Regions from separate parts of the Kribbella sp. NPDC050281 genome, predicted to be linked through region 2. Evidence: riboswitches for the same ligand, from Rfam matches in the RefSeq annotation. Region 2 holds a riboswitch; the other holds the start of a gene.

Region 1 (4,899 bases), on a different contig from region 2:
AATCGCGCCAGCTTCTGTGGGTCGGCGGCATCCCCACCGATGGTCCATTTCGTCGCCATGCAGGCGACGGTACCGGTGGTTCCGGACGAACGGCGCCCGGAACCACCGGGAAGATCAGCCGCCGGCGACCGCGGGGATGATGGAGACCTGGCCGCCATCCTTGATCGAGGTCTGCAGGCCGTCGGCGAACCGTACGTCGTCGTCGTCGACGTACACGTTCACGAACCGGCGCAGCTCACCCGACTCGTCCAGCACCCGGCCCTTGATCCCGGGGTAGGAGCTGTCCAGCGAGTCGAGCACCTCGACCAGTGTCGCGCCCTCGGCGGACACCTCGGACGCGCCCTGGGTGTAGGGCCGCAGGATGGTCGGGACCCGTACGCTCACGCTCACTGCAGGCCTGCCTTCACGAAGGCGTCGTACGACGCGGGGATGGTCACCTTGGGGCCGACCCGGTCGGCCACGGCGTCGAGCGTCTTCAGCCCGTCGCCGGAGTTGATGATCACCGTCTCGGCCTCGGGGTCGAGCTGACCGGTCTCGATCAGCTTCTTCAGCGTCGCGACCGTCACCCCACCCGCGGTCTCGGTGAAGATGCCCTCGGTCCGGGCCAGCAACTGGATGCCCTCGACCACTTCCTCGTCGCTGACGTCCGCGATCACGCCGCCGGTACGGCGGGCGACGTCCAGCACGTACGGTCCGTCGGCCGGGTTGCCGATCGCCAGCGACTTCGCGATCGTCGACGGCTTCACCGGCTTGACCACGTCGTGGCCGTCGCGGAACGCCTGCGCGACGGGCGAGCAGCCGGTCGCCTGCGCGCCGTACACCTTGTAGTCGGTGGCGTCGACGAGGCCGAGCTTGCCGAGCTCGGTGAAGCCCTTGTCGATCTTGGTCAGCTGCGAACCGGAGGCGACCGGGATGACGATCTGCTGCGGCAGCCGCCAGCCGAGCTGCTCGGCGATCTCGAAGGCCAGCGTCTTGGAACCCTCGGAGTAGTACGGGCGGACGTTGACGTTGACGAACGCCCAGCCCTCCTCCTCGCCGGCGATCTCCGAGGCCAGCTTGTTCACGTCGTCGTAGTTGCCTTCGACGGCGACCAGGGTGCCGCCGTACACGGCGGTGGTGATCACCTTCGGGCGCTCGAGGTCGTGCGGGATGAACACGACCGAGCGGATGCCGGCCCGGGCGGCGGCCGCGGCGACGGCGTTGGCCAGGTTGCCGGTGGAGGGGCAGGCGAAGACCTTCAGGCCGAGCTCGCGGGTGGCGCTCAGGGCGGACGCGACCACGCGGTCCTTGAACGAGTGGGTCGGGTTGCCCGAGTCGTCCTTGACCCACAGCTTGCGCAGGCCGAGTTCGCGGGCGAGGTTGCCGGCGTCGATCAGCCGGGTGTAGCCCGGCTCGGTGTTCGGGAAGCTGGCCACGTCGACCGGGACGGGCAGCAGCGGTTGGTAGCGCCAGATGTTCTTGGGTCCGGCCTCGATCTGCTCGCGGGTGATGGCCGGGTAGTCGTACCCGACCTCGAGTGGACCGAAGCATTCCATACAGGCGTAGAACGGACCGAGCGGCGACTTCGCCCCGCAGGCGCGACAGCTCAGGTGCGTACCGTTGCCAAAGGCACCTTCACGGATCGTGTGGGTGGCGGTCAGGCTCATGAGTGAGGTTCCCCTCTCATCTTCCCCGGGAGCCGGATCTCGGCGCGGGACGGATTTGGCACCGTTCCGCCGCGAGGGCCCCGGACTGGGACCTCAACGGGGAGGGTTGCCGGGACATCAACGGGCCGTTTCCCTCAGTCCCTCTGGATGAGCTCCCCCGAGATTACCCAATCGGGTCCATATTGTGTCTTCACTTCCCACCATCCGAGACGGCCGATCTCAGCGCTAACTCCGCTGTTCCAGAAAGCGCATGACCGGTGTGGCGGCGATGCCATGCAGTACGACGCTCAGGACCACGGTGAAACCGAGCGTCGCCCACAACCACGGCAACTCGGAGCTGAAGTGCGCGCCGACCGCGGCCAGGTAGTAGATCGACGACACCCCACGGACCCCGAAGGCCGCAGTCGCCCAGCGCTCCGACCGGTCCAGCTCCGTGCGCGCGAGCGACAGCCAGGCAACCAGTGGGCGCACCACCAGCACGAGCAGTACGCCGATCGCTGCGCCGGCCGGCGTGAGCGGCTTGAGCAGACCGCCGGTGATCGCGACACCGAGGAGCAGCAGCACTCCCCAGGTCAGGATGTGTTCGAGCTCACCGATGAAGTCGTGCAACTCCTCGTGGAAGTCATGACGACGCTCGGCTGACCGGAGCGTGAGCGCCGCGACGAACACCGCGATGAAGCCGTAGCCGTGCAGGACCTCGGTGAGCCCGTACACGCCAAGGGTCATGGCCAGCGCCAGCACCGGCTCGCGAGAGTCCGCCAGGCGGAAACTCCGCGCCGGCGCCGAGAAGGTCATCCTCCCCAGCAACCAGCCCGCCCCGAAGCCGACGGCGACTCCGATGACCGACTTGCCGACCACGTCCCAAGCCAGCCACTCGACCGGCGAGAAGCTCTTGGTGGCGATGAATACGGCGAGGTAGACGAGCGGAGCGGCCAGACCGTCGTTCAGGCCGGCCTCCGAGGTCAGCGCGAACCGCACTTCGTCGTCCTCGTCGAGCTCGGCGTCCTCCCCGGTGGTCGGCCCGCCGACCTGGACGTCGGACGCCAGCACCGGGTCGGTGGGCGCCAGGACGGCGGCGATGAGCAGCGCCGTCGCCGGCGCGAGGCCGAGCAGCCAGCCGACTCCGGTCAGTGCAGCGACCCCTGCGGGCATCGCGACGAACAGCAGTCGCCAGGTGACTCTCCACTGCAGCAGGCTGATCGGGCGGTCGATGGCCAGACCTACGCCCATCAGGGCGACGATCACTGTCAGTTCGGCCAGGTGCTTGGTGACCTCGGGTTCGGCGATCGGGCTGAGCTCCCGGTCGCCGACTGCCAGGCCTAGCAGGAGGCCGGCGCCGAGGAACGCGATCGGCGCGGAGACGGCGTACCGGCGGAGGAGACGCGGGAGCACTGCGCCGAGCAGGAGAGCCAGCCCCGCCACCAGGTAGAGCCCGTCCCCGTTGATCGTCATGGTGGCGCTCCAGTGCCCCGGCGACGGCTACCTCAAGCGGTGGGTCGCGCCGGGGGTGTGCGTGGGCAGGGACTTGCGTGGGCCGTAGCGCGGGTGGCGGATGCCGGCCATCTCGAGGAGCCGCTGCACCCGGAACCGGTGGCCGCGGTACGGCTCGATCAGCTCGGCGCACCCGTCGTCGTCGAGTTCCTCGCCGATCAGCGCGTACGACACGTCGCGGGACACGTGGTAGTCCGCGAACGAGAACGCGTCGGCGTCACCGTGAGCCCGCTGCCGCACCTCGGCCGCGGTCCACACCCCGACGCCCGGCAGCGACCGCAGTCGCCGCTCGATCTCCGCCGAGTCCGTCAGCTCCAGCGTCCGCTCCAATGCCTTGGCCCGGGTCGCCGCCGTCACCACCACCCGCGAGCGCCGGCCCTCCACTCCGGCCCGCAGCCACTGCCAAGACGGGATCTGCCGCCACTCCTCCGGCGACGGCGGGACCATCATCACGCGCCCATCCCGTGTGCTCGGGCCCGGCGCGGGCTCGCCGTACTCACGCAGCAGCAGCCGCCAGGCTCGGAACGCCTCCTTGCCGGTGACGACCTGCTCGATCCCCGCAGCCGCCATCGCCTCGAACACCGCCCGCGTCCGCGGCACCCGAACGTGCGGGAACCGCCGAGCCGCATCCACCAGCGCCCCATGCTCCGGCAACGGCTCGAACCCGTCCCAGCTGTCCGCCTCGCCCAGCAACTCCGGCACCCCGTCGAGCACCCAGGCCGACCCCGGCCCCCACGCCTCCGCCTCGACTTCGCCGGCGTACGGCGTCAGTCGAAGGAGCACCGGCCCGTCCGGCGTCCGCGTCGCCCGCCAGACCGTCCGACGACCACCCTCGAAGTAGTACGCAGGGTCGCCAGGCCCCTTCCGCAACCCTCCGATCACCGAATGCGGATCAACCATCCGCCCAGCCCGCCAAACCCGCACCACCGAACTCACCCACCAAGTCTTACTCACCCCACGGACAGAACCGCATACTGACCGCATGGGTGGGTGGCAGTGGGTGAAGGTGGTGGGGAACTTCGTGAATCTGACGACGGTTGCCGGGTTGCTGGTGGGGGCGATCGGGCGGGCTCGGGTCAGTCGGGGGCCGCGGGGGTTGTACTTCGCGAACGGGTACCGGATCAAGTTCCCGGTGGCGGGGGCGTTCACGATCGGGAACGTGGTGCTGAGCAAGCACGAGCGCTCGTACTTCGACGACGAGGCTCTCGTGCGGCACGAGGAGCGGCACTCGTGGCAGTACTTCTGGCTGCTCGGGTTGCCGATGCTGCCGCTGTACGTCGTCGGTGTGATCGTCTCGTTCCTGCTCACCGGCGATCCGGCGTCACGCAACCCGTTCGAGCGGATGGCGAGCCTCAAGGACGGCGGGTACGTCGAGCGGCCGATCCAGCCGATCGGTCAGACCCTGACCCAGGCGTTCAGCGGGCTGCGATCGCGTCCGAAAGGGCCGTGAGGACCGTCACCACGCCGGTCGGATCGTCGACCACGATGTCCGCGGCTTCGATCAACTCGGTCGCGCCGGACGACCGGGTGGCCAGGAGCACCGCGCGCAGTCCGGCCTTGCGGTGCTCGTCGATCGCCCGGAACGCCGCCAGGTCGCCGAGGTCGTCCCCGGCGTACAAAACCGACTCAGCACCGGTGGACTCGATCAGACCGCGCAGCGCGACGCCCTTGTCGATGCCGGGCGGCCGCAGCTCGAGCACCAGGTTGCCCGGCTCCAGCCGCAGCTCAGTGGCGGCGGCCAGCTCGGTCAACGGCGTACGCA
Region 2 (4,899 bases):
GTAGTGGTCCAGCAGCAGCGCGTCCGTGATCGTGTGCAGGGTCGCGAACCCGACCTCGGGGAACACGCAGGATGCGACGATGCCGTCCAGCAGCCCCGGGTAGTCGTCGGCGATCTGGAACACCTGGTACGACCCACCCGAGCAGCCCCAGCCGACGGTCTGCCGCGGTACGCCGATGGTCTCGGCGATGTGCTCCCGCGTCATCGACATCGTCTCGGCCGCGAGCACGCCGTTGCAGTTGACACCGAACACGTTCAGGCTCGACGACGCGACGGCATACCCGCGACCGAGCATCAGGTCGTCGTTGATGCCGCCGGTGCCGCTGCCCTGCTGGTACCAGCCGCCCGGGCAGCCGCCGCCGAAGGTGTAGACGAGCCGGCCGTTCCAGCCGGTCGGCGCGTGCCGGACGTCCGGCTCGCCTGCCGCCGGGTCGTGGAGTACGGCGTACTCGTAGATGGACCGGTTGATCACGCCGGTCTCGACGCGGACGATGTACGGCACGGTCCGGCCGTCCGAGGTGGTCGTGGTCGCGAGGTCCGCGGGCCGATCCGAGGGCAGCACTTTCAGCGAGCGGTCGATCGTGGACCGGTACAGGTAGTCGACCCGGGTCGGCACCGAGCAGTTCGCATCCGTTGGCGGTCCGAGCTTGACCTTCGCGAGCGTGGTGAAGTCGGCGGTCCCACAGATGTACGGCGTCTCGTGCGGCCCAGCGAGCATCGGACCTGTGCGCGGGTGGTTCGTGACCACCAGCCGCTCGCGGTCGGCCGTGATGGTGTTGCGGCCGTCCACGAGGCCGTCGACCAGGCCGGTCAGGTGATCACCGGTCCGGGCGAAGGCGTCGGTGACATCGCGCCCGTCCAGCCGGACGGTGAGGTGGTCGAGGTGCGGGCCGTAGACCCCGACCAGCACGTTGCCGTCGCTGACCATGTCCGGTCGGGGCGACGAGAGCACCTCCAGCCGGACACCCGCGGCGTGCGCGGGCACCGCGAGCAGGCTGGAGAGCAACGCGATCAGGAGCAGAACGAGGGCGGTCGGTCGCTTCATGCGACGAGTCGATCACAGTGCGATGCAGACCGGAAGGGTCAAGGCAATCGATTTCCAGATTGGAGTGGACCACTAGGCGCCGGTGGTGCCGTCCAGTTGCTCACGGACGAGGTCGGCGTGACCACAGTGCCGCGCGTACTCTCCGATGAGATGGATGTAGATCATCCGCAGCGTCGACTCAGTACCGCCGAAGGTGAATCGATCGTCGAGCGACCGCCCGGCGGCCGCGTCGTCGGACAGCTTCCACTCCGCGATCAGATCGTCGTACGCCGCCTGCGCCTCGGCCGGATCGATCAGTTCGAAGTCGGCGTCCTTGCCCAGTTCGGGCGCGAACAGCGGCTCGGCCGGCGAATCGTCGGCGAAGTGGATGCGGAACCAGATGCGCTCGACCTTGGTCAGGTGCCGGATCAGCCCGAGCAGCGAGAGATTCGATGGCGGCGACGGGCGCTCGGCCAACTGCTCCGCGGTCAGACCGGCGCACTTGAGCAGCAGCGTGGTGCGGTAGAAGGTCAGATACCCCTGCAGGAGCTCGCGCTCCGGCGCGGTCAGCGAGCCGTCGGGCCGGTCTACGTCAGGCGCTGTCCACTCCGTCGTCATGGCCCCTATCCAACACCAGCCTCCAGGTAGCGCAGCCCCTGCTTCATCCATTCGCGCGGATTGGTGTCGAGCCGCTCCGCCCAGGCCGGCTCGGACTCGCCGCGCAGCCAGGCGTAGCGCGCGAGTGCGTACCCGTACATCGCCTCGGTCAGGTAGCCGAGCTTGGAGGTTCGGTAGTGCGTATGGGTCCGGTAGAACTCGAAGGACGCGTTCGCGCTGAAGATCCCGAAGCCGACGAAGACCGTGAACAGGTCGGTCAGCGGTTCGCCGTCGCGCCGGTCCGGATCGATCCGGTCCTCGCCGAGAAGCCGCTCGTGGCCGAGCTCGTGGACCATGGTCGCGACCAGAGCCACCGGCCGCTGCGCCTGCTTCATGTCCACCGTCACCACGGTGACGCCGTCGCGCTGACGCCAGTGCGCTGCCGCCCCGGACGACTCGGAGTTCAACCCCAGATTCGCGACAAGCTCATCGGGCTCATCCGGCTCGAGGTCCAGCCGGACTCGGTCCACCGGCACCTCCACGTGATCGCACAACGTCCGGAACACCGCCCGTACGTCGTCCTCCGAGCCGCTGTACCCGGCCGGGAACCACGACTCCTCGGGAACCACCACCGGCCGGCGCAGGAGCTCGTCACCGAACTCGGCGACGAACCAGTCGAGATTCTCCTCGATCCAGAGCTGCTCCACGCTCCGGACCGGACAGCTGGCCTTCTTCCACCACATCCCCACCACCTCCCGCCCGGTCGGACGCACCAGCCGCGCGAATGGTTGCGGTCCGGACCGGCGTCTCAACATGCGTGCGACGATCTCACATCACGAGATCGGGCTGGCGTGGATCGAGGCCCGTTCGTTACCGTTCTCGGCAGGTCATGAGTGCCAGCGTCAAGCCCCGGCTTGCTGGCCGGCAACCCTCCTCCGCGGTGGGGTGCCCCGGGTGAAGACCGGGCCGTGCGGATACCCCGTTCGGCAAGCGCGGACTTCCTGGGAGCAGCACCATGTCGATCCTCTCCATCCTCGAGCCTGCCAGTACGGCGACCCCGCGGCCGACCGTCGCCCGGCTCGCCACCGGCAGCGTCCCGGCCACCGTCGGCTCGGACCTCCTGGTCCCGCTGGCCGACGGCCGAGTGACGGACTACGCGAACTTCGACCACGGGGCCAGCGCGCCGTGTCTGGAGTCGGTCCGCGCCAGTGTCGAGGCCGCACTGCCGTCGTACGCGTCGGTGCATCGCGGCAACGGTTACGCCTCCCGCATCACCACGCAGTGGTACGAGCAGGCCCGCGCCGAGGTGCACGCCTTCGTCGGCGCCCGTGCGGACGACCAGGTGATCTTCACCCGGCAGACCACCGACGCGCTGAACCTGCTCGCACATGTGGTGCCGGCGGACGCGACCGTCATCGTTTTCGAGTCCGAGCACCACGCCGCGCTCCTCCCCTGGCCGGCCGAGCGGACCGTCCGCCTTGCCGCGCCGAGCTCCCCGACCGAGGCCGTGACGAACGTCGCGGACGCGCTCCGGGCCGCGCCCGAAGGCCCCCGGCTGGTCGTGGTCACGGGTGCATCGAACGTCACGGGTGAGATCTTCCCGATCGCCGAGATCACCGCAGTAGCCAAGGCCCACGGGGCGAGGGTCTGCCTGGACGCCGCCCAGCTCGCGCCCCACCGCGCCGTTGACATCGAGAAGCTGGATGTCGACTGGGTCGCACTGTCCGGCCACAAGCTCTACGCCCCGTACGGCGCTGGTGCGCTCATCGGTCGCGTGGACTGGTTCGACGCCGCCGCCCCCTACCTGTACGGCGGCGGCGCCACGACCGCAGTCACGGGCGACACCGTGGTCTGGGCTACCGGCCCGGCTCGCCATGAGGGCGGCTCCCCCAACGTCATCGGTGCGATCGCACTGGCCTCCGCGTGTGCCGCGATCACCAAGCATCGCGACGCCATCGAGCAGCACGAGCGCAGTCTGCTGGCCCGGCTCCGCACCGGTCTCGCCCAGCTCCCCGGCGTCACGACGTACTCGATCTTCGCTGAGGACGCGGACCGCGTCGGCACTGTCTGTTTCACGATCGCAGGGCTGAGCTCGAAGCTCGTGTCGGCGGCGCTCAGTGCGGAGTACGGCATCGGTGTGCGTGACGGCAAGTTCTGCGCCCACCCCCTGGTCGGCCACCTGCTCGCCGGCTCCCCCGAGCACGGCACTGCCGTCCGCGCGAGCCTTGGCCTCGGTACGACGCGTGAGCACGTGGACCGTCTCGTCAACGCCGTACGGACGCTCGCCACGAGCGGACCGCGGACGGAGTACGAGGACGCCGCCCACGGCTGTCAGCCCGTTGATGACCCGCGCGACCTCCAGGCACCGCGGATCTGGTGAAGACCCGCCTCCTACTGCTCAGGAGTCACGAGACCTACGTGGTGAGCAGCGAACGCCAGTAGGTCCGCCCATTCCGACGCGACCATTGCAGCGGGCTTGCCGAAGCCGTGACCGGTGTTGACCTCGATCCGAGTCAAGATCGGTGCGGCCGAGGACTGGGCATGCTGCAGCGTCGCGATGAACTTGTGACTGTGCAACGGCACGACGCGATCGTCGTGGTCGCCGGTGACCACGAGCGTCGCCGGGTACGACGTACCGTCGCGCAGACTGTGGAGCGGTGAGTAGGCCAGCAGGTCCTCGAACTGCGACGCGTCGTCCGGATGCCCGAAGTCGGAGGCCCAGGCGGCTCCCACGGTGAACAGATGGAAGCGCAACATGTCCATGACACCCACGCCCGGCAGGGCGACCGCGAAGAGGTCCGGGCGCTGCGCCATCACCGCACCGACGAGCAGACCGCCGTTGCTGCGGCCGTGGATCGCCAGCTGCTCCGGAGTGGTCACGCGGGTGTCGCGCAGGTGCTCGGCCACGGCGATGAAGTCGTCGAACACGTTCTGCTTGTTCTTGAGCCGCCCGGCGTCGTGCCAGTCGCTGCCGTACTCACCACCACCGCGCAGGTTGGCGATCACCAGCACTCCGCCGGCCGCGAGCCACGCCGGCCAACCCGGCCGGTAGTCGGCCAGGACCGGGATGCGGAAACCTCCGTACCCCCACATGAGAGTTGGGCGCGGCTGTGAGAAGTCCAGGTCGGAGCGAGTGATCAGGAAGTACGGCACGTCGCGGCCCGGCGCGATCCGGCGAGTGACCGTGACCGACGGTGGAGTGAAGCCACCTCCGCCACGGACCAGCTCTGGCAACGCACGCACAGAGCCCGACCCGGCCGATACGACGTACGAGAGTGT

The links. Region 2 has a riboswitch for S-adenosylmethionine ahead of AB0I34_RS37890 (aminotransferase class V-fold PLP-dependent enzyme). Riboswitches for the same ligand answer to the same signal wherever they lie in the genome.
Region 1: linked by a shared signal. The riboswitch ahead of thrC (threonine synthase) and the one ahead of AB0I34_RS37890 (aminotransferase class V-fold PLP-dependent enzyme) in region 2 are both predicted to bind S-adenosylmethionine.

Annotation. Positions count from the first base shown of each region.
Region 1 covers NZ_JBFAKS010000031.1:20,027-24,925, reverse strand. Annotated here, with positions in the region: gene AB0I34_RS29280 (VOC family protein) at 1-59, opposite strand, end outside; gene AB0I34_RS29275 (ubiquitin-like small modifier protein 1) at 115-390, opposite strand; gene thrC (threonine synthase) at 387-1,646, opposite strand; SAM riboswitch class I at 1,660-1,800, opposite strand; gene AB0I34_RS29265 (cation:proton antiporter) at 1,872-3,098, opposite strand; gene AB0I34_RS29260 (DNA-3-methyladenine glycosylase 2 family protein) at 3,126-4,037, opposite strand; gene AB0I34_RS29255 (hypothetical protein) at 4,120-4,587, shown strand; gene otsB (trehalose-phosphatase) at 4,553-4,899, opposite strand, start outside.
Region 2 covers NZ_JBFAKS010000049.1:48,786-53,684, forward strand. Annotated here, with positions in the region: gene AB0I34_RS37875 (DUF6351 family protein) at 1-1,044, opposite strand, end outside; gene AB0I34_RS37880 (DinB family protein) at 1,117-1,641, opposite strand; gene AB0I34_RS37885 (hypothetical protein) at 1,647-2,435, opposite strand; SAM riboswitch class IV at 2,506-2,619, shown strand; gene AB0I34_RS37890 (aminotransferase class V-fold PLP-dependent enzyme) at 2,636-4,000, shown strand; gene AB0I34_RS37895 (prolyl oligopeptidase family serine peptidase) at 4,012-4,899, opposite strand, start outside.